3 regions of the Leisingera sp. McT4-56 genome follow, and region 1 is predicted to be linked to each of the others. Evidence: riboswitches for the same ligand, from Rfam matches in the RefSeq annotation. Region 1 holds a riboswitch; each other region holds the start of a gene.
What was found. A riboswitch is a leader RNA that binds a small molecule or an ion and turns the genes downstream of it on or off. The one in region 1 is predicted to bind cobalamin.
Positions count from the first base shown of each region.

Region 2: linked by a shared signal. The riboswitch ahead of LHL23_RS08220 (TonB-dependent receptor plug domain-containing protein) and the one ahead of LHL23_RS08755 (ABC transporter substrate-binding protein) in region 1 are both predicted to bind cobalamin.
Region 3: linked by a shared signal. The riboswitch ahead of LHL23_RS12345 (DUF1636 family protein) and the one ahead of LHL23_RS08755 (ABC transporter substrate-binding protein) in region 1 are both predicted to bind cobalamin.

Region 1 covers NZ_JAJALF010000005.1:129,200-136,236, forward strand. Annotated here, with positions in the region: gene LHL23_RS08735 (methyl-accepting chemotaxis protein) at 1-442, shown strand, start outside; gene LHL23_RS08740 (CheR family methyltransferase) at 470-1,324, shown strand; gene LHL23_RS08745 (chemotaxis protein CheD) at 1,315-1,806, shown strand; gene LHL23_RS08750 (chemotaxis protein CheW) at 1,803-3,416, shown strand; cobalamin riboswitch at 3,684-3,876, shown strand; gene LHL23_RS08755 (ABC transporter substrate-binding protein) at 4,020-5,030, shown strand; gene LHL23_RS08760 (FecCD family ABC transporter permease) at 5,027-6,076, shown strand; partial or broken gene LHL23_RS08765 (ABC transporter ATP-binding protein) at 6,073-6,583, shown strand; gene LHL23_RS08770 (LysR family transcriptional regulator) at 6,874-7,037, opposite strand, start outside.
Region 2 covers NZ_JAJALF010000005.1:4,665-11,701, reverse strand. Annotated here, with positions in the region: gene LHL23_RS23545 (HlyD family efflux transporter periplasmic adaptor subunit) at 1-435, shown strand, start outside; gene LHL23_RS08230 (glycosyltransferase family 2 protein) at 425-2,638, shown strand; gene LHL23_RS08225 (hypothetical protein) at 3,008-3,181, shown strand; cobalamin riboswitch at 3,423-3,631, shown strand; gene LHL23_RS08220 (TonB-dependent receptor plug domain-containing protein) at 3,790-5,673, shown strand; gene LHL23_RS08215 (ABC transporter substrate-binding protein) at 5,758-6,513, shown strand; gene LHL23_RS08210 (FecCD family ABC transporter permease) at 6,510-7,037, shown strand, end outside.
Region 3 covers NZ_JAJALF010000009.1:117,882-124,918, forward strand. Annotated here, with positions in the region: gene cobN (cobaltochelatase subunit CobN) at 1-1,921, opposite strand, end outside; gene cobW (cobalamin biosynthesis protein CobW) at 2,086-3,120, opposite strand; gene LHL23_RS12345 (DUF1636 family protein) at 3,123-3,533, opposite strand; cobalamin riboswitch at 3,629-3,835, opposite strand; gene cobO (cob(I)yrinic acid a,c-diamide adenosyltransferase) at 3,887-4,522, shown strand; gene glpD (glycerol-3-phosphate dehydrogenase) at 4,643-6,220, opposite strand; gene LHL23_RS12360 (DeoR/GlpR family DNA-binding transcription regulator) at 6,213-6,998, opposite strand.

The sequences.
Region 1 (7,037 bases):
TGCCAGCCAGACAAACCTGCTGGCCTTCAATGCCGCGATTGAGGCGGCGCGGGCCGGCGAGCACGGTTTGGGCTTTTCCGTGGTTGCAGACGAGGTGCGCAAGCTGGCTGAGCGCTCGTCGCAATCGGCCAAGGAAATCAGCAAGCTGATCAGTGAAACGGTGAAACGGGTGAGCCTGGGCAGCGAGGTCTCAAGAGAGGCTGGCGCGGCCTTCACCAAGATCCTGGCAGGCATCTCCGACACCACGGATTCCATCGCCCAGATTTCCGTGGCCGCGAACGAGCAGCAGACCGCAGCGCGGGATGTCGCGGAGGCGATCCAAAGCATCGTTGACGCCTCCGAGGAGGCCGTCATCGCCTCCGATACCATCGCGGCGGCAACAGAGGAGCTGAACACCGGGGCGCAGGAACTGAAGACGGAAGTCGGCAAGCTGGGGTGCTGAACCCTTGCACGGGCACAAGGAGGGGGCATGAGTAAGCCTGACACCGATGTCACCATGAGCGATGGGGATTTTTCCAAGCTCCGTGCCATCGTTCACCAGAATACCGGGATCACCATCGGGGAAACCCGGAAAACGATGCTGGTCAGCCGCCTGCGTCGGCGCCTGCGCGAGGTTGGTGAGCCAAGCTTTGCCGCCTACATTTCGCGGCTGTCTTCAGATCCTGAGGAGATGCAGGAACTGACCAACCGGGTGACCACGAACGAGACCTATTTCTACCGCACCCCGCGGGTCTGGAATTACTTCCAGGAAGTGTACCTGCCAGAGTATCTGGCGAACGGGCCGGACCGGCGGATGCGGGTCTGGTCGGCGGCGGCTTCGACCGGGGAAGAGGCGCATACCATCGGTGCGATGCTGGAACAACGGCGCCTTGCCAACCCGGGTTTCGACTATTCGGTGCTGGGCACAGATGTCTCCTCCCGGGTGCTGCAAGTGGCGCAAAAGGGGGTTTACAACGGCCGCTCGATTGCCCGGTTCCGCAAGGAGCAGCCCGCGCTGTTCGCAGGCCAGATGGCCGGCAGTGATGCGGCGGGGTACAAGGCGGTGCCGCAGATCCGGGCGCGCCTCAAGTTCAAGCTGCACAACCTGTTGGAACGGCTTGGCGGAACCAGTCCGTTTGATGCGGTTTTCCTGCGTAACGTGCTGATTTATTTCACCGATGAAGATCAGGAAAAGATTCTCCGCCATGTCCGGGATCTGATCAAGCCTGACGGTGTTCTGTTCATCGGTGAAAGCGAGACTTTGAACAACCTGCGCACCGGGTTCGAACAGGTGGCCCCGATCATTTACCGGCCGGCGGCCAGGGCGGGCAGTCCATGTGCGTGAATGAAGTGCAGAAAATCCATGTTCAGATCGGCCAGGTGAAAACCGGCCGGGCAGGGCAATCACTGAATGCAATCCTCGGCTCCTGCATCGGCCTGGGCCTGCTGTATCCCGCCAGGGGCATTTGCGGGCTGGCCCATTGCCTGCTGTCCAAGTCGCCGGAAACAAGTGACGCGATCAGCGGCAGGCACGTGGATCAGGCTCTCAGATCGCTGCAGTCCCTGATGGAGGTTTCCGGCAAGGACTTGCGCAAAATTCAGGCGATCGTTGTTGGCGGTGCCAACATGACAATGCCTGCGGACACGGATCCGGGACGGCTCGTCGGAAGCATCAATGCGCGCTCCGCCTACCGCGCCTTGCGGGATGCCGGCGTTCGCAACATTCACGAGGACGTCGGGGGCGTGCAGGGCAGGCAGGTGGCCATCGACTGCACCAGCGGCGAGTTCACAGTGAAATCCATCCCGCGCTTGGGGGCACGCACATGAAACCGGACATTTCAGACCCGCTGATCCCGGGGTCGCACGCTCTGACCGTTGACGGCGGGGATCGCGCCGGTTCCAGCGGCCAGGAGGGTGATGCTGTACGGCAGAGATCCGGAATGCGGCCCGGTGGCCGGACGGGGCAAGGCTTGGCCGAGAAATACGGCTCGTTTCTGATCGGCGACAGCGAATTCGCCATCTCTGTTTCCGTGCTTCAGGAGGTCGTGAATGAACCGGGGGACATTTCACCGGTACCGCTTGCGCCGCCTTACATGCTCGGTCTGTTCAACTTGCGGGGCATGATTGTCCCGGTTGTCGACCTGCGCAAGCTGCTGGATTTTCCGGCTGCCGAAAGCGGGCAATCCCGCAAAGTGGCCATCATTGAACACGGCGAACACTGTATTGGCCTGCTGTTTGACCGGACCGGCGAAGTTTTGAACGCAAAGGGCGTGGCGCGGGTGGATTTCCGTCCCAATGGCAAAGGCGTCAGGGATGTTGTTATCAGCGGCGTGCTGAAGTTCGATAGCGGGGAAAGGCTGGTTCAGATACTCGATCCGCATGAATTGCTGAATCTGGAAAAGGTGCCGAGAGCTGACAATGACTCCGGGCAGGAAACCGTCAAATTCAGCAGAGGCAAGAAACTCGCCTGCGTGTCGTTTCAAACCGGCCATACGGTATGCGCAATCGATCTGCGCTACGTGAAAGAGGTCAAAACCGTTCCCAAGCTGGAGCAATCCTTGCTGGCAGGAGGCAATGTGATCGGCACCGCAAACCTGCGGGGGATCATTTTGCCTGTGATAGATTTCCGCGGCTTCATGGGGGACGACGCCAAGTTCGTGCTTGGGGAAACCCTCCCCAAGGAACGCAGAATGCTGGTGATCGATACCGCGGAAGGTCCGGTCGGCCTTATGGTTTTCTCCATCGACAGCATCCTGTCCTATTACGGGGATGAAGTGCGGCCGTTTGCCAAACTGGCGCTGCCGCGCGGTGATCTCGTCAACGGATGCCTGATCGGTAAGAACAACCAGATTGTCATGATGCTGGATCCAGAGAAGCTCATGCAGGAGCCGAGCTTTCTGGCGGCTGCAAAGTCCTGCCAGGAGATATTCCCGCCCGAAGCGCCTGACGGCGAGGCGGCGGAACTGGAAGCGCGAGCGGCGCGGCGCACCTTCATCAAGTTCACCTTCGAGAGAAGATTTGCCTTGGATACGTCGCATGTCAGCGAAGTGATCAATCGCCCCACGGATCTGCTGGAGCCGCCATTCTCGCTGAATTTTGTCGAAGGAATCCTCAATCTGAGAGGCGACCTGATTACCGTGTTCAATCCCCGCGTGCTTTACGGCTTGCCGGTGAAGCCCTGCCAGGATCAGAAGGTTCTGATATTCAGGCACGGCGCGCAGAAGTTTGGAATTCTTGTGGATTCCGTCGACGAAATCATCATTACGACCGAAAGCCGCGTGGCCGAACTCAAGCCGCTGGATCAGCAAAACACCTCCAAAAGCATTGCTGAGGATGTGGCCGGCTGCCTGCAGCACACCTCGCCGGACGGCAAGTACGAGTCGATATTGATCCTGGATACCAGCGCTCTCGTGGAACGCTGCTTCAAGGCTGCGTAACAGGCGCTGGCAGGGCAGCACTCCCGGACGGGAAAGCGCCGGGCAGGCGCGGCCGGGCGGGCTCAAGACCACTATGAGCCGGTGTGATTGCCCGCGGCCACCTGCGCAAGGGGGCGGGGCGGGTGTGCAAACGGCCGCCTGTTTCTGCCGCCGCTCTTGGGTGAAAAATCAACGCCGGCCCGAGCCGTCGCAACCCGCCCTCCCGCGGCTGGCTGGCAAGAATTCAGCAATCCGGACGAACTTTTTCTTGCCGCACGGTAAGTGATGCGCTACCCGCGCTTCACCGGTCCCGTGAGGGCTAAGAGGGAATCCGCGGCGCCGTACGGTGCCAAACGGAACTGCCCCCGCAACTGTAGGCGGCGAGTGCTGTCCCATCGTGTCACTGGGCCTGACCGGCCCGGGAAGACGGGACAGACAGTGACCCGCCAGTCAGGAGACCTGCCGGTGCGAAACCGAAACACACCGGACGGGGTTGTCCGGGGAGGTTGCCGATAAGATGCGCCGCCGCTGTCTGGCGCCGCATGCAGGGGGCCAGGCTCCCGCCTTAGCGGTCAATGCCCTTTCACCCGTTCTCCGGTCATTGACACATGGAGATCGAAGATCATGTTTCTGCGTTCCGGCCTGATGGGCCTTTCCTTTGTTGCGGCAGCTCAGGCCGCAGCAGCCAGCGAGACCTTTCCGCTGACCATTCAAAACTGCGGCGAGGCCGTCACCTTCGAGGCGCCGGTTGCGTCCTCCGTGACCGTCGGCCAGGCCGCGACAGAGGTGCTCTATGCGCTGGGGCTGGGCGACAAGGTGCTGGGCACCTCGGTCTGGTTCAACGACGTGCTGCCCGAATATGCCGAGCTGAACGGCAAGGTCGAGCGGCTGGCCGATAACGACCCGAGCTTTGAAAGCGTCGTGGCCAAGCGCCCGGGCCTGGTGGCTGCCCAGTATGAGTGGCATGTCGGCCCCGAAGGCGTAGTCGCCAAGCGCGAGCAGTTCCATGACCTCGGCATCCCGACCTATGTGATGCCCGCGGATTGCGTCGGCAAGGACAACACCACCGGCGGCGACGGCACCCGCACCCAGATGTTCACCACCGAAAGCCTCTATCAGGGCATCGAGGAACTGGCAGCGATCTTCGGCGAGTCCGAAAAAGGCGCAGAGCTGGTCGCAGACTACAAGGCGCGCGAGGCCGCGGCTGTTGCCAAGGCGCAGGAGGTTGCGCTGGACGACGCCTCCGCCGTGTTCTGGTTCTCTTCGCCGGAGATGGAGAGCGACCCGTTCGTGGCCGGCCAGAAGGGCGCACCGGGCTACATGATGCAGCAGCTGGGCCTGCGCAATGTCATCGAAACCGACGAAGAATGGCCGACTGTCGGCTGGGAAACCATCGCCAAGGCCAACCCGACGGTGATCGTGATTGCCCGCATGGACCGCCGCCGCTTTGCCGCGGATGACTACGAGAAGAAGCTGGAGTTCCTGCGCAATGATCCGGTCGCCAGCCAGATGGAGGCGGTCAAGAATGATCGCATCGTGGTGATGGACGCCCAGGCCATGGATGCAACCATACGCGCCATCCCGGCGCTGGAGGATATTGCCGCTGAGCTCAGCGCGATCGGCAACGGCGAATGAGCGCAGCCGCCGCACTGGCCTGGCAGGGCCTCCGGGGCGCATGCCTGGCCCTGCCGGTGCTGGCTGCGGCGGTTCTGGCAGGCGCAATGATCGGGGAAACCTCGCTTGCGCCTGACCTTGTCCTGTCCGTTCTGGCCAACAAGCTGGCCGGGGCGGGCCTGCCGGTGGACCCGGTAGACCAGGGCATCATCTGGAGCTACCGGCTGCCGCGGGCGCTGGTGGCTGCGGCCTGCGGGGCGGCGCTGGCGGTGGCCGGCGTGGTGTTGCAGGCCTTGCTGCGCAATGCGCTGGCAGACCCCTATATCCTTGGTATTTCGGCCGGCGCCTCGACCGGGGCGGTGGCGGTCACCATTGCGGGGCTGGGCGGCGGCGCCCTGTCGCTGTCCTTCGGCGCCTTCAACGGGGCGCTGCTGGCCTTTGGCTTTGTCGCCGTTCTAGCCCGCGCGGCCGGGGCAGGGGGCAGCCGTGCAGCGGCGGCGCAGATCGTTCTGGCGGGCATTGCCGGTTCGCAGCTGTTCAACGCGCTGACCGCCTTCATCATCGCCAAGTCCGCCAATGCCGATCAGGCCCGCGGCATCATGTTCTGGCTGATGGGCAACCTCAGCGGCGTGCGCTGGCCGGATGTATGGCTGGCGGTGCCGCTGGCGCTGGCGGGTTGGATGATCTGCCGGTTCCATGCCCGTGCGCTGGACGCCTTCACCTTTGGCAGCGACTCCGCCGCCTCGCTTGGCATCCCGGTCCGGCGGGTTCAGGTGGTGCTGATCTTCGCCACTGCGCTGACGACCGCGGTGATGGTGTCGATCGTCGGCTCCATCGGCTTTGTCGGCCTGGTGATCCCCCATGCCGCACGCTTCCTGGTCGGCCCCGGCCACCGCAGGCTGATGCCTGCCGCGGCGCTGACCGGCGCCGTGTTCCTGGTCGCCGCCGACATCGTGTCCCGAATCATCATCCCCGGCCAGGTGCTGCCCATCGGCGTTGTCACCGCCTTGATCGGGGCGCCGTCCTTTGCGGTGATCCTGGTGCGCGGGCAAAAGGCTGCGCGATGAAGATCGAAGCCCGCAACCTGTCGTTTGCCGTGCGCGGCAAGACCTTGCTGCAGGACGTGTCGCTGGCAGTGCAGCCCGGCGAAACGCTGGCGCTGGTCGGCCCGAACGGCTCCGGCAAGTCGACCCTGATGCGGCTGTTGTCAGGCTTGGCCAAACCCTCGCGTGGCGAAGTGCTGCTGGCAGGCAAGCCGCTGGCCAGCCTGACCCGCCGGGAGATCGCCCAGCGGATCGCCATTGTCGAACAGCAGGCCGAAACCGCCGAGCGCATTACCGCGCGCTCCGTGGTGGAACTGGGGCGCACCCCCTGGCTGTCGGCGCTGAAACCCTGGAACGGGCAGGACACGCAACTGGTGGACAAGGCGCTGCGCACCGTTGAGATGGAAGGCTTCGCAAGCCGCGAGTGGGCCACTCTGTCCGGCGGCGAACGGCAGCGGCTGCACATTGCCCGTGCCCTCGCGCAGCGGCCGGGGCTTCTGCTGCTGGATGAGCCGACGAACCATCTGGACATCCACCATCAGCTGTCGATCCTGAACTGCATCCGGAACCTGAAAGTGACCACCTTGGTGGCCCTGCATGACCTGAACCAGGCGCTGACCTGCGATAAGGTGGCGGTGCTGTCACGCGGTCGCCTCGTGGCCTGCGGCGCGCCCAGCCAGGCATTGGCTCCGGAAACCGTATCTGAGATTTTCGGCATCCAGGCCCGCTGGGTCCGGAATGCCGAGGGCGCGGCTCCCTTCCTGTCCTTCCAATTGGCCTGAGACATCAGGGATGACTGGCACCCAGCCATGCCGGGTGCTTCAGCCTGGCTCGCCGGACAGATCGCAGGACTGAATAAAGGCGCAGCACTCCTCGGTCAGCGCGGCAAAACGGGATCGTTCGCGCTGGTACAGGTAAACCGCCCGCTTGTCGGGCAGATCGGCAACCGGCCGAAACGCCGTTGTCTCCGGCATGAAGCGGGCAA
Region 2 (7,037 bases), 120 kb from region 1:
GTCCTGCAACTTCTTGATTGCTCCCGCAGGTTCGTCGAGGTGTTTGTGCATGAAACGGCGTTTGAGGCGATCCGCCCCGGGGATATGGCGCGGGTGCGGCTGCGCGGCTCGGATGAGACCTTCCCCGCCACTGTCGAGGCGCTGCGCGGCGCTGGCAGCCAGCGCGCCACCGGGTTGCTCGCTGCTGAGCCGGAAAATCTCACAGAGGGCAGCCTGTCTGTCATGCTGCGCCTTGCCCCGGCAAATGTGGCAACGGCCGGAGTCGCGCAGAATTTCTGCGATGTCGGTCGCACTGCCGAAGTGCGCTTCGACCGCGGATTGGGCAACATGCTGACGGTCGCGGGTCATTGGTTTGAGGAACTGCTGCGCGGTATCGCACCTTCGCTGGCTGCGTCGCCCGCTCCTGACGGGGATGGCCCGCCGGATGCAGGCTGAATCCCTCGTTCCCCTGCTGCTGATCACCGCCGCGATACTGCTGTTCGGCAACCGGTGGCAGAACAACGCTTGGGCAGACCGGCTGGTGGTGGCGGGCTTGACAGTGGTGATCCTGCGCTACCTCGGCTGGCGGCTGGTTGAAACGGTGCTGCCGGCCGGTATTTTCAGCGTGACCGGCCTGTTTATCTGGACCGTTTTCATCATCGAGATCCTGGCCTGGCTCGATACCGCGGTGCTTTATGCCTACATGCTTCGCCGCACCAACCGCACTCCGGAAGCGAACGAGCACGAGACGCGGCTGCGCGGCATGGCCCCCATTGACTTGCCCGAGGTCGACATCTTCATTGCCACCTACAACGAGCCCGCCGAAGTGCTAGAGAAGACAATCGTCGGCGCAGTGGAGCTGGACTGGCCGCAGGCAAAGCTCAATGTCTGGGTGCTGGATGACGGTCGGCGCGGTTGGTTGCAGCGCATGAGCGAGCGCCTGGGCGCCGGCTATCTGACCCGCGCCGACAATGCCCACGCCAAAGCCGGCAATATCAATGCTGCGGTTGCGCGCACCTCTGCTCCCTTCTTCCTTGTTCTTGACGCGGATTTCATTCCGCAGCGGAACTTCCTCTACCGGACTATGGGGTTTTTCGAGGACCCGAAAATCGGGATCGTGCAGATCCCTCATAACTTTTTCAACCCCGATCCGATGCAGGCGTCGCTGAACATGAGCAAGGTCATGCCCGACGACCAGCGTTTCTTCTTTGAGGCGATCATGCCCGGACGCGACGGGTATGACTGCGCCTTTTGCTGCGGATCTAACGGCATTGTGCGGCGCAGCGCGCTGGAGGAGATCGGCAACAAGCTGCCCTCTGGCTCGATCACTGAAGACATGCTCCTGACGCTTGCCCTCAAACGTAAAGGTTACATTACGCGCTATCTGGATGAGCGTCTGGCATTTGGCCTGGCCCCGGAGAACATCAACGCCTTCTTCATTCAGCGGGCACGGTGGGCGCGCGGCGCCATCCAGATCATGTTCCTTCGCGAAGGCCCGTTTGGCGGTCCTGGCCTGAAATGGTATGAACGCCTTTTTTTTCTGCCGTTCCACTGGATCACCCAGTCATTCGGCCAAACCATTGCTATGGTGACGCCGGCCATATACCTGCTCACGGGAGTGCCGCCGCTGGTCAATGCGTCTGCGGACACGGTGATGTCTTACCAGCTGCCTGCAATTGTCGCAGCCATTGCGGCCGTCCGGCATTTTGCACCGGGGAAATACCACCCGCTGGCAACGATGGCGCACGGCGTTCTGCAAGCCTTCCGGCTGCTGCCCGTGGTGGTCGCCACGCTGCTGAAACCGCACGGCCATGCGTTCAAGGTCACCCCCAAAGGCGGCGAAGGGACGGAAATACAAGACACAGCAACAGTTGCCATCTGCCTTCTGCTTTGCGGCCTGATGACTTCCGGGCTGGCCATAAACTCCAGCTACAACCTTCAGATCATCGCTTCCAGCCACCTGATGCCAGTCGTTGCCTTCTGGTCGGTGGTTAACATGGTCGTACTGCTGCTGGTGGCAAAAATCGCCATCACGCCGCAGCTCCTGCGCAGCGAAGTTCGGTTCGAACTGAATGAGCCTGTGGTCTTGCGTACGGAAGGCGGCGGGCAGGCTGCGGGCAAATGCCATGACATGTCGCTGAACGGTATACAGGTAGAGGTGCATGCGGGCCGCTCTTGTCTGCCTGAGGCTGGCGGCTGGATCGGTGTGGATGTCGCACAGGTCGGCGTAGTGCCGGCACAACTTCGCCGTGTCTTCAAGGGAGAAGATGGCAGCCTTCGCGCCGGGCTGTCCTTTGCCTTACCCGCGGCGGAGGAACTGGCAGAGCCTTGGAAAGAAAGGAACCCGGACCGCATTGCGGAGGCGGAGGGCGCAGCACAGCTACGGCGGCGCTTGATCCGCAAGCTGTTTACCAAGGACCGGGTGCGCAAGTTCGATGGCCAAGACGACTGGAGGATAGGGGTCAGCATGCTGAAAAGCATTGTGGCCTCGCAACAGGCCGTCTCGGCGGTCAATAGTGCCTGTCAGAATGCCGCCCGCCCAGTCGTGCCCGTCTGGCTGCATGAACTTCAGTCGCGGACTGAAACAGCACTGGATGACGAGTGGCGTGCGGTGCTGCGAGCGCGCGCAGAGGCCACGAATGACAGTTCCGCTGCTTAAATGAGTTCTCAAACAGGCTTGCTCGTATGACTTTGGTTGAACCCTGCGAAGGGTTGAGCAAAGAACAGACAATCGCTACTGTGCAGCAATACAGTAAATTGGGCTCGCTGCCGACATGCGGCATCGCGGCGGCAGGGTTGCAGCGGTTTTGCACCAGATCCAAGCGGACAGATGACGCCAGCTAGCCCAAAGCGGCCACATGCCTGGTGACCAGTCTGGCGGGCCAGCATATGCAGGTCGGGCGGATTCCGGATGTTCGCCGCAGGCGCGAGCCGAACATGGTGAAACGTTGGGAGCCGACCTCCAGGCAACGCCGCAATAGGATTCTGTTCTGCATCGCCGCAGGTCAATTGAGCCCAATTCTACCGAATGCTGCGCCTGATCTCAGCGGCAGCAACGCGAAGAAAGCTACGTTTCCAGCGTCGGGACCAGCCGACGCTGGGGATCAGCCTGACCGAGCCATTTCAGACGTTCCTCAGCATCGAAGAAGCCACAACGCGGCAGGACCAAAGCAGCCGTTCTGCGGTAGATGTACTGATTTAGGTTCACCGCCGGCAGTGAGGCTGGCATGCGTTCATCTACTTTAATCAAATACTGCGAGATACGTATGCACCTTTGCTTCCGAGTAAGGACTTTGAGCCTAACCGCGTCAGTCCTCCATTTCCCGAAGTAGTATTCAGTTTTAACAGTTTAACGAAATCAGTTTCTTGCGATGACGCCTTTTGGCGCCCTCTCTAAGCCGCCTCACTAGACTTTGGCGCTTGACAGAATAAGTTCAGTTTGCCTAAGTCCCGGCCATTCTGGTCCGGCTGGGAGACCACCCGGTTAAAAGGGAACACGGTGAGGTGTAGCCAACAGGCGCCGAATCCGTGACTGCCCCCGCAACTGTGAGCGGAGAGCAATGCTGCGATATGCCACTGCCCCAAGGGGCGGGAAGGCGCGGCAAAGCCTCGACCCGCAAGTCAGGAGACCTGCCAGGATGATCACCCTGTCCGGGTGCGGGGCGCGCCAAGGACAACGGACTTCCGTAGTGGTGGCAGTTTTCACCGTCTGCGGGGGCAAAGCCTTCCAAAGACCAAAATTTGAACATGCTGCCCGGCATGGGCAGCCGCTTGGCCTGTGCTTGCTGCGCGGGCCGGGAGGAATGGAATATGCGCAAGGCAAGCTTGTCCCTGGCCGCCGCCCTGGCCGCCGCCCCTGTAAACGCAACCGCTCAGGATGAAGAAGTCACCGATCTGGGGGAGATCATCGTCTCCGGCGGCTTCACGCCGGTCGAGGCCCAGAAGTACGGCCGCTCCGTCTCGGTCCTGACCAGCGAGGAGATCGATGATCGCGGCATCACCACCGTCCAGGACGCGCTGCGTTCGGTACCCGGCCTGATGGTGAGCGGCTCCGGCGACAGCTTTACTCAGGTCCGCATCCGCGGCGCAGAAGCCAATCACACGCTGATCCTGATCGACGGCGTCGAAGCCTCGGGCGGTGACAGCGAGTACATTCTGTCCGGCCTGGACACTGCCAATATCGAGCGGATCGAAGTCCTGCGCGGCCCGCAATCGGTGTTCTACGGCTCCAACGCCTCGGCCGGTGTGATCAACATCATCACCAAGTCCGGCGGCATCGGCACGGAATACGGCGGCAGCGCGGAAGCGGGGTCCGACGGCTACCGGGCCTCGGCCCGGGTTTCGTCGCGGACCGAGCGCGGCGGTATCGCCTTCAGCTTCGCCCATGACAATGACGACGGCTATGACACCTCGGGCGATGGCGGTGAAGAAGACGGCATCCGCCGCAATACACTGCAATTGAAAGGCGACTACCTGGTCACCGACCGGCTGAAACTTGGCTTCAACTTCCGCACGTCGGATGAACGCTATGACAGCGACCGCACCTCCTTCACCGCAACGGATGCGGCCAGCTATGTCGTGGATGATCCGACGCAATTCAGTGACCGGGATGAGCAACTGGCTCAGGTCTATGCTGAACTGGACATATTGGGCGGCCGCCTGAAACACCGCCTGTCAATCGAACGTACTGACTTTGACCGGTCCCTCAATGGCGGTACCCCGACCGAGACCAAGACTGAAGCAGCAAAGTACCTGCTGAGCTTCGGCCTGGACGGGCAGCAGGCTGATCAAGCAGACCAACTTCTGAACGCAATGCTGGAATGGGAAGAGGACTCCAGCAGCTCCAACCCGGCTTTTGCGCGCGAAACCAATTCGATTGCCCTGGAATACCGCGGCAGCTTTGCCAACGGCCTGGACCTGCAGCTCGGGGTGCGCCACGACAACAACAGCGTATTCGAAGACGCCACCAGCTGGACCGCCAGTGCTTCTTACACTTTTGCAGGCAGCGGTGTGCGCCTGCACAGCTCGGCTGGAACCGGTGTTGTGAACCCCTCTTACTTTGAGCTGTTTGCCAACAGCACATTCGGCTCCACCACCTACCTCGGCAATCCGAACTTGCAGCCGGAGGAAAACCGCAGCTTCGATTTCGGGATTGAGGTGCCGTTCCTTCAAGGTCGCGGCCTGGTTGATGTGACCTATTTCGACGAGACGCTGACAGGCGAGATCGAGAGCTACATGGTGAACGCAACCACGTTCTCCTACCGCAACCAAGCCGGTGACAGTGATCGCAAGGGTGTTGAGCTGGCAGCAAGCCTGGAAGCCAGCGAATACCTCGATCTGCGTCTGTCCTACACCTATCTGGACGCCACCAACCCCGATGGCTCGGTCGAGATCCGCCGCCCGGAGCACGAGCTTCTGCTGAGTGCCACACTGGATACTTTCAATGGCCGCGGCTCTGTCATCGCGGACATCCGGCATGTGGCAGGCAATTGGGACAGCCAGTTCTTTGGCTCGTTTGCCACCGCTGAGCTGCCGGATTACACAACCGTTGATGTGGCTGCTCAGTATGAGCTGACGGATAACGTGGTGCTGACCGGGCGTGTCACCAACCTGTTCGACGAGGACTACGCGGACGTCTGGGGCTACGCCAAACGCGGCCGCGCCGCCTATATCGGCGTACGGGCCTCGTTCTGATCCATGCGCAAGCTGCCCGGCATAGTCCTTGCTCTTCTATGGGCCGCCACCGGTACTTTTGCCGGGCCATCGCGCGCGGTGTCGATGAACCTCTGCACTGACCAGCTGGCGATGCTGCTTGCGGCGCCCGGCCAGCTTGCCTCGGTCTCCTACATCGCGCGGGACACACGCGCCTCGGCCATGGCGGACGCGGCCATGGCCTATCCCGCCAACCACGGGCTGGCCGAAGATATCTATCTGCTGCAGCCCGACCTAGTGATTGCCGGCGCCTATTCGACACCTGCCACCACGGATATGCTGCGCCGTCTTGGCGTGCCGGTGGTGGTGTTCGAGCCCGCCAGCTCGCTGCAGGATGTGCGCGCACGTATCTTGCAGATGGGTCAGGTTCTGGGCCGCGAAGAAGCGGCCCGCGCACTGCTGGCAGACTTCAACAAGCGGCTGGCAAAGCTGGAGCAAGCAGGGCCGGAGGCGCCACGCGCCGCGCTTTATGCCGCCAACGGGTTCACTTCCGGCAGTATGACCCTCGCGGGCCGGATCCTGCGCGCGGCGGGGCTGCGCAATATCGCGGATGAACTGGGCTATGCGCACTCCGGTCATATGCCGCTGGAACTGCTGGCGTTGGCCGCGCCGGATCTGCTGATCGGCACGTCGCCCTATCCGCGCGCCTCGCGCAGCGAGGACAATCTGGCGCATCCGGTGGTGCGGCAGCTGGCCGCCCGCAGCGGCGCCGGGCAGATGCGCGATGCGGATTGGGTCTGCGGCACCCCGCATGTGCTGCGCGCGGTGGAAACCCTGGCCGCAGAGCGCCGTCTGTTCATGGAGAAGGAGAGCCGGGAATGACCCGTCTGATGCTGGTTCTGGCCGCAGCGGTGCTGGCGCTGTTCCTGCTGTCGCTCACGGTGGGGCCGGCTGATGTGGGCGCCGGCGAAAGCCTGGCCGCTCTGTTTGGCGAGGGTTACGGGCCGCTCACCCTGGTGATGCGGGAAATCCGGCTGCCGCGGGCGCTGCTGGCGGTGATCATCGGCGGTGGGCTGGGGCTGGCGGGTGCCGCGATGCAGGGCTACCTGCGCAACCCGCTGGCTGAGCCAGGGCTGATCGGTGTGTCCTCCTCGGCGGCGCTGGGGGCGGTGCTGGCGATCAACACCGGGCTGGCGGCCAGCCTCACCTTGGGCCTGCCGCTGGCGGCGCTGGCCGGTGCTCTGGCAGGTGTGTTTCTGGTGATGGCGCTGGCCGGGCCGCAGGGCGGCTCGCTGACGCTGATCCTGGCGGGCATTGCGATTTCGGCAATGGCGGCGGCGCTCACGTCGCTGGTGCTGAACTTGTCGCCCAACCCCTTTGCCGCCAATGAGATCGTGTTCTGGATG
Region 3 (7,037 bases), on a different contig from region 1:
TGAGGCCGAGGTCGGCTTCGACGCCGGTTCCCTGCGCCTCAGCCCGGATGTCGCCGATCAGCCGGTCGCGGCGGGCGGGATCAAGGCCGTCGGCGGTGGAGTATTCATCCAGCAGGCTTTCGAGCCGCGCCATGCCCTCGGGCAGGTTGGTCTGCGCCAGCGGCGGCGGCAGGTGGCCGATGGTGACGGCACCGATGCGGCGCTTGGCCTGGGCGGCCTCGCCCGGGTCATTGACGATGAAGGGGTAGGCGACCGGAAGCGGGCCGGTCAGCACCTCGGGCCAGCAGGCGTCGGAAAGAGCCACTGCCTTGCCCGGCAGCCATTCCAGGGTGCCGTGGGCGCCGATGTGCACGAGGGCGTCGGTTTGGTCGCGCAGCCACAGGTAAAAGGCCACATAGGCGTGGCGCGGCGTGCGGTCGAGGTCGTGGTAATCATCGACGCGGGTTTTCACTTCGCCGCGTTCGGGCTGCAGCGCGACCAGGGCGTTGCCTGCCCGCAAGGCCTTGAAGTGAAAGGCGCCGTCGCGGCAGTCGACGTCTTCTTCCGGGGCGCCCCAGGCCGCAGCCAGGGTGTTTTGCAGGTCTTGCGGCAGCGTGGAGAGGGCCTGGCGGTAGTCCTCCAGCGGGACGCTGAGTGTTTCCTCCATCAGCCGCAGGCCGGTGTTTTCCAGCGCTTCGACGGCGTAGCCCTGGGCCGCCAGTTCGCGCAGGATCTCGTCGCAGGAGGCCAGCGCGTCGAGGCCGACGGCATGGGCGAGGTTGTGGTCGCGGCCCGGGTAGGTGGAGAGGATCAGAGCCAGGCGCTTGTCCGCATTCGGCAGTTTGGCGAGGCGCAGCCAGCCCTCCACGCGGTCAACGGCAGCCTTGATGCGGTCTGCATCAGCCCGGTGGGCGAAGCGGGAATATTGCAGGTCCGGGTCCTTCTTACCCGGCGATTTGAAGCTGACGACACCGGCGAAGATGCGGCCGTCAACCTCCGGCAGGACGACGTGCATGGCGAGGTCGGCGGGCGACAGCCCGCGGTCGGCCTCACGCCAGTCTTTCTTGCGGGCTGTCGAGAGGGCGACCTGGAACACCGGACAGCCGGTGGAGCTAAGCGGTGAGGCGCTGCCGTCGGTGCCTTGGGCGGAAAACGCGGTGGCATTGATCATGGCGGCCGGGGCCAGTTCCGGAAGCTTTTCGCGCAGCCAATCGGCGGCTGCAGGCGCCTTGAGGCTGGCGGCAAAGACGCCAAAGGCCGCGTAGCCGCGGGCGCGCAGCTCTTCGATCAGCGCATCCACCGGGGCGGTGTCGGCGGCGGTGAGGTAGGAGCGGTAGAAGCTCACCAGCACCAGCGGATTGTCCTGCGGCGGCAGCTCCGCGAGCACGCCCTTGGCCGGGTCGTAGAAGCCGTGCTCGGGCATCGTCTTGAGGCCGAGGACGGGGCCAGCGTAGAGGCCTGCTGCCAGCGACAGCTGCGCAAGCGCAGCCTGGGCCGCGACAGCGCCGCCGGCGTCGCACAGGGATTGCAGGCGGCGCAGGGTGGAGACGGGCAGGGTGGAGAGCTCATCGAGCCGCGCATCCTCGCGCCCGTCGGCGGGCAGGATCGCCAGCGCGATGCCCTTGCGGCGGGCAAGGTCCTGCAGAGTGGCAAGGCCGTAGGACCAGTAGCTTTCGCCGCCGATCAGACGGACGAGGACTCCCTTGGCGCCCTCCAGCGTTTGTTCCGCGTAGACGTCGACCGACAGCGGGTGCCTCAGCGCCACCAGGTTGGCGAGACGCAGGGAGGGCAGTTTGCCGTCCGCGCGGTGCCAGCCCGCCGCGAAGGCGCCGAGATCGCTGTCGGAGAACGACAGCACCACCAGATCGCCGGGCGTCTGCCCGAGGTCCTGCGGGGTGTCGGTCTCGTCAAGGCCGTGGCTTTCGCGGAAGACGACGTGCATGGGTCAGGCTCCTTGCCTGAAGGGGCGTATGGAAACGGGGAGGGCAGCGCCCGGCCCGGCGGGGCAGGAAGCGAAGCGCCCGCCCCGTGGGGGGCGGGACGGGCGCTGCCTGGCCTTCGGCCAGGCGGTGCCGTCAAAAAATTGACGCTTCGCTACCATTGGCTTCAGGCCCCCAGCTCGGCGCGGATGGCCTGTTCGTCGATGTCGTCATGCTCCGCGATGACCACCAGCGCGGTCTTGCGCGGCTGCGCGCCCCAAGGCTGATCATACTGGGCGCGCAGGCGCTCGCCCACGGCCTGAACCAGCATCCGCATCGGTTTCCCCTCCACCGCGACATAGCCTTTGACGCGCAGGATGTTGCGCTCGCGGGCGAGTTTCACGATGGCATTCTGCAGCGCTTCCGGGTCAGAGACTTCGCCCATTTCGACAACGATGCTTTCAAAATCGTCATGCTCGTGGTCGTGGTGGCCGTCATGGTGGCTGGGACGGGCTTCCAGATCATCCTCGGCAGCGGCGTTCAGGCCCAGGATGATGCGCGGGTCGATGACGCCTTCGCTCATCGGCAGGATCGGCAGCTTGCGCGGCGCCTCGGCCTCGATCACCGCGCGGGCTTTCTCGACACCTGCATCGCCGGCCAGGTCGGCCTTGGACAGCAGAACGATGTCGGCGCAGGAGATCTGATCCTCGAACACTTCGCTGAGCGGGGTTTCGTGGTCGATGCTGTCATCGGCCTCGCGCTGGGCCTGCACGGCGTCCAGGTCGGGGGCGAACTGGCCCTTGGCGACCGCCTCGGCATCGGCCAGCGCAATCACGCCGTCGACGGTGATGCGGGAGCGGATCGCCGGCCAGTCGAAGGCCTTCAGGAGCGGCTTGGGCAGCGCCAGGCCGGAGGTTTCGATCACGATGTGATCCGGCTTTTCCGGCAGCTCCATCAGCTGTTCGATGGTGGGGATGAAGTCATCGGCAACGGTGCAGCAGATGCAGCCATTGGCCAGCTCCATGATGTTCTCCGCCGGGCAATTCTCGTCCGCGCAGGACTTCAGGATGTCGCCGTCGACGCCGGCGGTGCCGAATTCATTGACCACTACCGCCAGCCGTTTGCCCTGCGGGTTCTGCATCAGGTGGCGGATCAGCGTGGTTTTGCCCGCACCGAGGAAGCCGGTGATGACGGTGACGGGGATCTTGTTGAGGTCGCTCATGTTTACTCCTCGGAAAAGAACTTGGCCGGCGGGATGCGGGCAACGGATTGCTTGCGGAAGGTCTGCGGGCGCTCGCGCCAGGGCACGACGCCGTCAGCGGTGGCGGCATAGGCGGCAGCGCCTTCCAGGATCTCGGGGACATGCTGGTCCGGGTCGAGGTCGCCGTAGACATAGGTCCAGCGCTCCTCGCCGCCGACCAAGGCAACAGCACAGCCTCGTTTGCAGGAGGACAGGCATTCCACGCCCCGCAGGCGGACGCCTTCGGGCATCCCTGCCTCTGCCAGCGCGGCGTGCAGGATGGTGCCGGGGCGGGCACCTTCCGGGTCAGCGCCCTCGCGGCGGCAGGTGAGGCATACGGTCAGCGTGACCGGTCCTGGGGGGCTGGCAGCTTTGTCTGCCAAATCGTCAGCCATCGGCGCGTCTCCTGTCGCGGCAGGCTTGCGGGATGGCCAGACAGGGGCCAATCGTGCAAGCCCCTTACCCGGTCGCAGAACACCCCGTCTGCCCGTTGATCTCTCTCTCGCTGGCAGGTCTCCCGGCTTGCGGATGCCAAGGCCTGGGCCTTGCCGGCCATCCTGCCTTCCCGGGTACTCTCCCAGTGGCATGGCGGCCTCATCCGGTCACGGTCGCGGGGGCGGCTGTGCTTGAGCTTTTTGAAAGCCTTCACATTCCCTCTTCGCCTGTTTTCACAGGAACCAGCGGAACCCCCTTGCGCTATGGCGGGCTTCTTTGTCAAGACATGGGGTCAAACAGCTGGAGAGCCCCCATGAGCGAAAAGTCCGAAACCGGCATTTCAGAAGAAGAAGCCGCCCGCCACGCCTCCAAGATGGCCAAGAAGAAGGCGGCCCGCGACCGGATGATGAAGACCAAGGAAGGCGAGAAGGGCCTGATCATCGTCCACACCGGTCCGGGCAAGGGCAAATCCTCCTCGGGGTTCGGCATGATCATGCGCTGCATCGCCCACAAGATGCCCTGCGCGGTGGTGCAGTTCATCAAGGGCGCCTGGCAGACCGGCGAGCGCACCCTGATCGAGGAGAACTTCAGCGATCTCTGCCAGTTCTATGCGATGGGCGAGGGCTTCACCTGGGAGACCCAGGACAAGGCGCGCGACATCGCTGCCGCGCAGAAGGGCTGGGAGAAGGCCAAGGAGATGATCCTGGACGAGAAGAACACCATGGTGCTGCTCGACGAGATCAACATCGCGCTGCGTTATGAGTATCTGGATCTGGAGGAGGTGCTGGAGTTCCTGGTCGAGCAGAAGCCGCCGATGACCCATGTGGTGCTGACGGGCAGGAACGCCAAGGAAGAGCTGATCGAGATCGCCGATCTGGTGACCGAGATGGGGCAGATCAAACACCCGTTCCGCGCCGGCGTGAAAGCTCAGAAGGGCGTCGAGTTTTAACGCTCAGGGCTGCGTCCGAGCCTGGGTGGGCGCAAAGCGCCCTCCCGTTTTGCTGAAATCAATCCTCCGGTTTGACGGGGAGGGGTGGGCGCGGCCTGGCCTATCAGCCAGGCAAGGCGGTCAAGCCGCGAGCTGAGCCGCTTTTCCCTGTATGTAGTCATCCACTGCGGCGCGCTGGGCTTCATCCAGACGCAAGCCCAGCTTGGTACGCCGCCACAGGTAGTCCTCACCGGTGCGCGCCCATTCGCGGGCAATGGCCCAATCGAGCTCCTGCGCGGTGATGGTGGCGCCGAAGTCCTGGCCGAGGTCTTCTGCGGATTTGGCCTCGCCCAGCACCTCCCAGGCCTCGGTGCCGTAGGCGCGGATCAATCGGCGAGTCCCGTAGGGCGATAGGAACGGATAGTCCGCTGCGAGTTTGTTTTGCAGTTTTTTCACATCCGCCACCGCAAAGTCGCCGCCGGGCAGGGCAACACCTGCGGTCCAGTCCGTGGGCAGCTGCGGGAAGACCTCGCCGATCTTTGCCAGCGCCGCCTCTGCCAGCTTGCGGTAGGTGGTGATCTTGCCGCCGAAGACATTCAAGAGCGGCGCCTGCGCCTGATCCAGCGTCAGCACGTATTCGCGGGTGGCCGCGGTGGCAGAACTGGCGCCGTCGTCATACAGCGGGCGCACCCCGGAGTAGGTCCAGACGATATCCTCGCGCTTGAGCGGCTGATTGAAGTAGCCGGACGCGAAATCAATCAGATAGTCCTGCTCAGCTGCGGTGCATTCGGGCGCGGTTTCCGGATCCGGGTGGTCGGCGTCGGTGGTGCCGATCAGGGTGAAATCCTCCTCGTAGGGAATGGCAAAGATGATCCGCCCGTCCGTTCCCTGGAAGAAATAGCAGCGGCCGTGATCAAACAGTTTCGGCACTACAATATGGCTGCCGCGCACCAGGCGGACGTTTTCGCGGCTGTTCTGGCCCAGCTTCTGGTGCAGCACATCGGCAACCCACGGCCCGCCCGCGTTGACCAGCATTTTCGCGCGGCGCTGATGGGTGTCGCCGGTGGCCTGGTCCTGCAGGGTGATCACCCAGTAGTCCGCGTCGCGCTCGGCGGACAGCACCTTGGTCCGGGTCAGGATCTCAGCGCCGCGGGTCTCGGCGTCGCGGGCATTCAGCACCACCAGGCGGGCGTCCTCGATCCAGCAGTCGGAATACTCGAACGCGGTCTTGAACTTGTCCTTCAGGGGGCGGCCTGCCGGGTCGGCGGCCAGGTCCAGTTTCGCAGTGCCGGGCAGGATGCCGCGTTTGCCAAGCGAGTCGTACAGGAAAAGTCCCAGCCGGATCAGCCAGGCCGGGCGGCGGCCCTTCATCCAGGGCATGAAGGCAGTGAGCAGTTTCGATGTCGGCGTCTCGCTGTCGAACCGCATTTCCTTGTGGAACGGCAGCACAAAACGCATCGGCCAGGAAATATGCGGCATCGCCTTCAAGAGCACCTCGCGCTCGATCAGCGCTTCGCGCACCAGGCGGAACTCGAAATATTCGAGATACCGCAGGCCGCCGTGGAACAGTTTGGTCGAGGCCGAGGAGGTGGCAGAAGCGAGGTCGTTCATCTCTGCCAGCGTCACCGACAAGCCGCGGCCGGCCGCATCGCGGGCGATGCCGCAGCCGTTGATGCCGCCGCCGATGATGAAAAGGTCTGTTACAGGCGCGTCAGTCATTTTCGCTGCTTTCGTTTTGTCCTGCGGTCAGGATACGGGTGCCGGCGGCCTGCGCGGCCTCGGCAAATTCTGCGGGGACCGGGCGGTCAGTGATCACCACGTCCAGGTCTGCCACGTCGCAAATGCGAACCGGGGCGGAGCGGTCGAACTTGCTGCCGTCGCAGACCAGAACTTTCTGCCGGGCGTTCTTGAGGATGGCGCGGGCGACCGAAACCTCGCGGGCGTCGTGGTCCATCACCGCGCCGTCGGTGTCCAGCGCGGAGGCGCCAATGACGGCAAAATCCACCTTGTAGCGGGAGAAGAAGTCAACCGCGTCCTCGCCCACAATGGCGCCGTCGCTTTGCCGCACGGTGCCGCCGGCCAGGATCAGTTCCTTGGCCTGCCCGCCCATCATCATGTTGATAATGTTAATGTTGTTGGACATCACCGTCAGGCCGCTGTGGCCGGACAGCGCCCTGGCGACCTGTTCGGTGGAGGTGCCGATGTTAAGCGAAAGCGAGCAGTTGTCGGGGATCAGCTCTGCCGCCAGGGCGGCCATCGCCAGCTTGTTGCCGGCGTTCAGCTTGCGCCGGTCGTCGTAGCCCTGGCTGGCGGCGGAGCTCACGCGGACGGCACCGCCATGCACGCGGGACAGCGCGCCGCGGGCCGACAGGTCGCGCAGGTCCGCGCGCACGGTCTGCAGGGACACGCCGAAGCGGCGGGAGAGATCCTCGACCTCGACCCGGTCCTGCCGGTTCAAGAGGGAGATGATTTCGTTCTGACGGCCGGTGGCATCCATTTGCTTTCCTTTCGCTGCGATTCTTTAGCGTATTGCGCA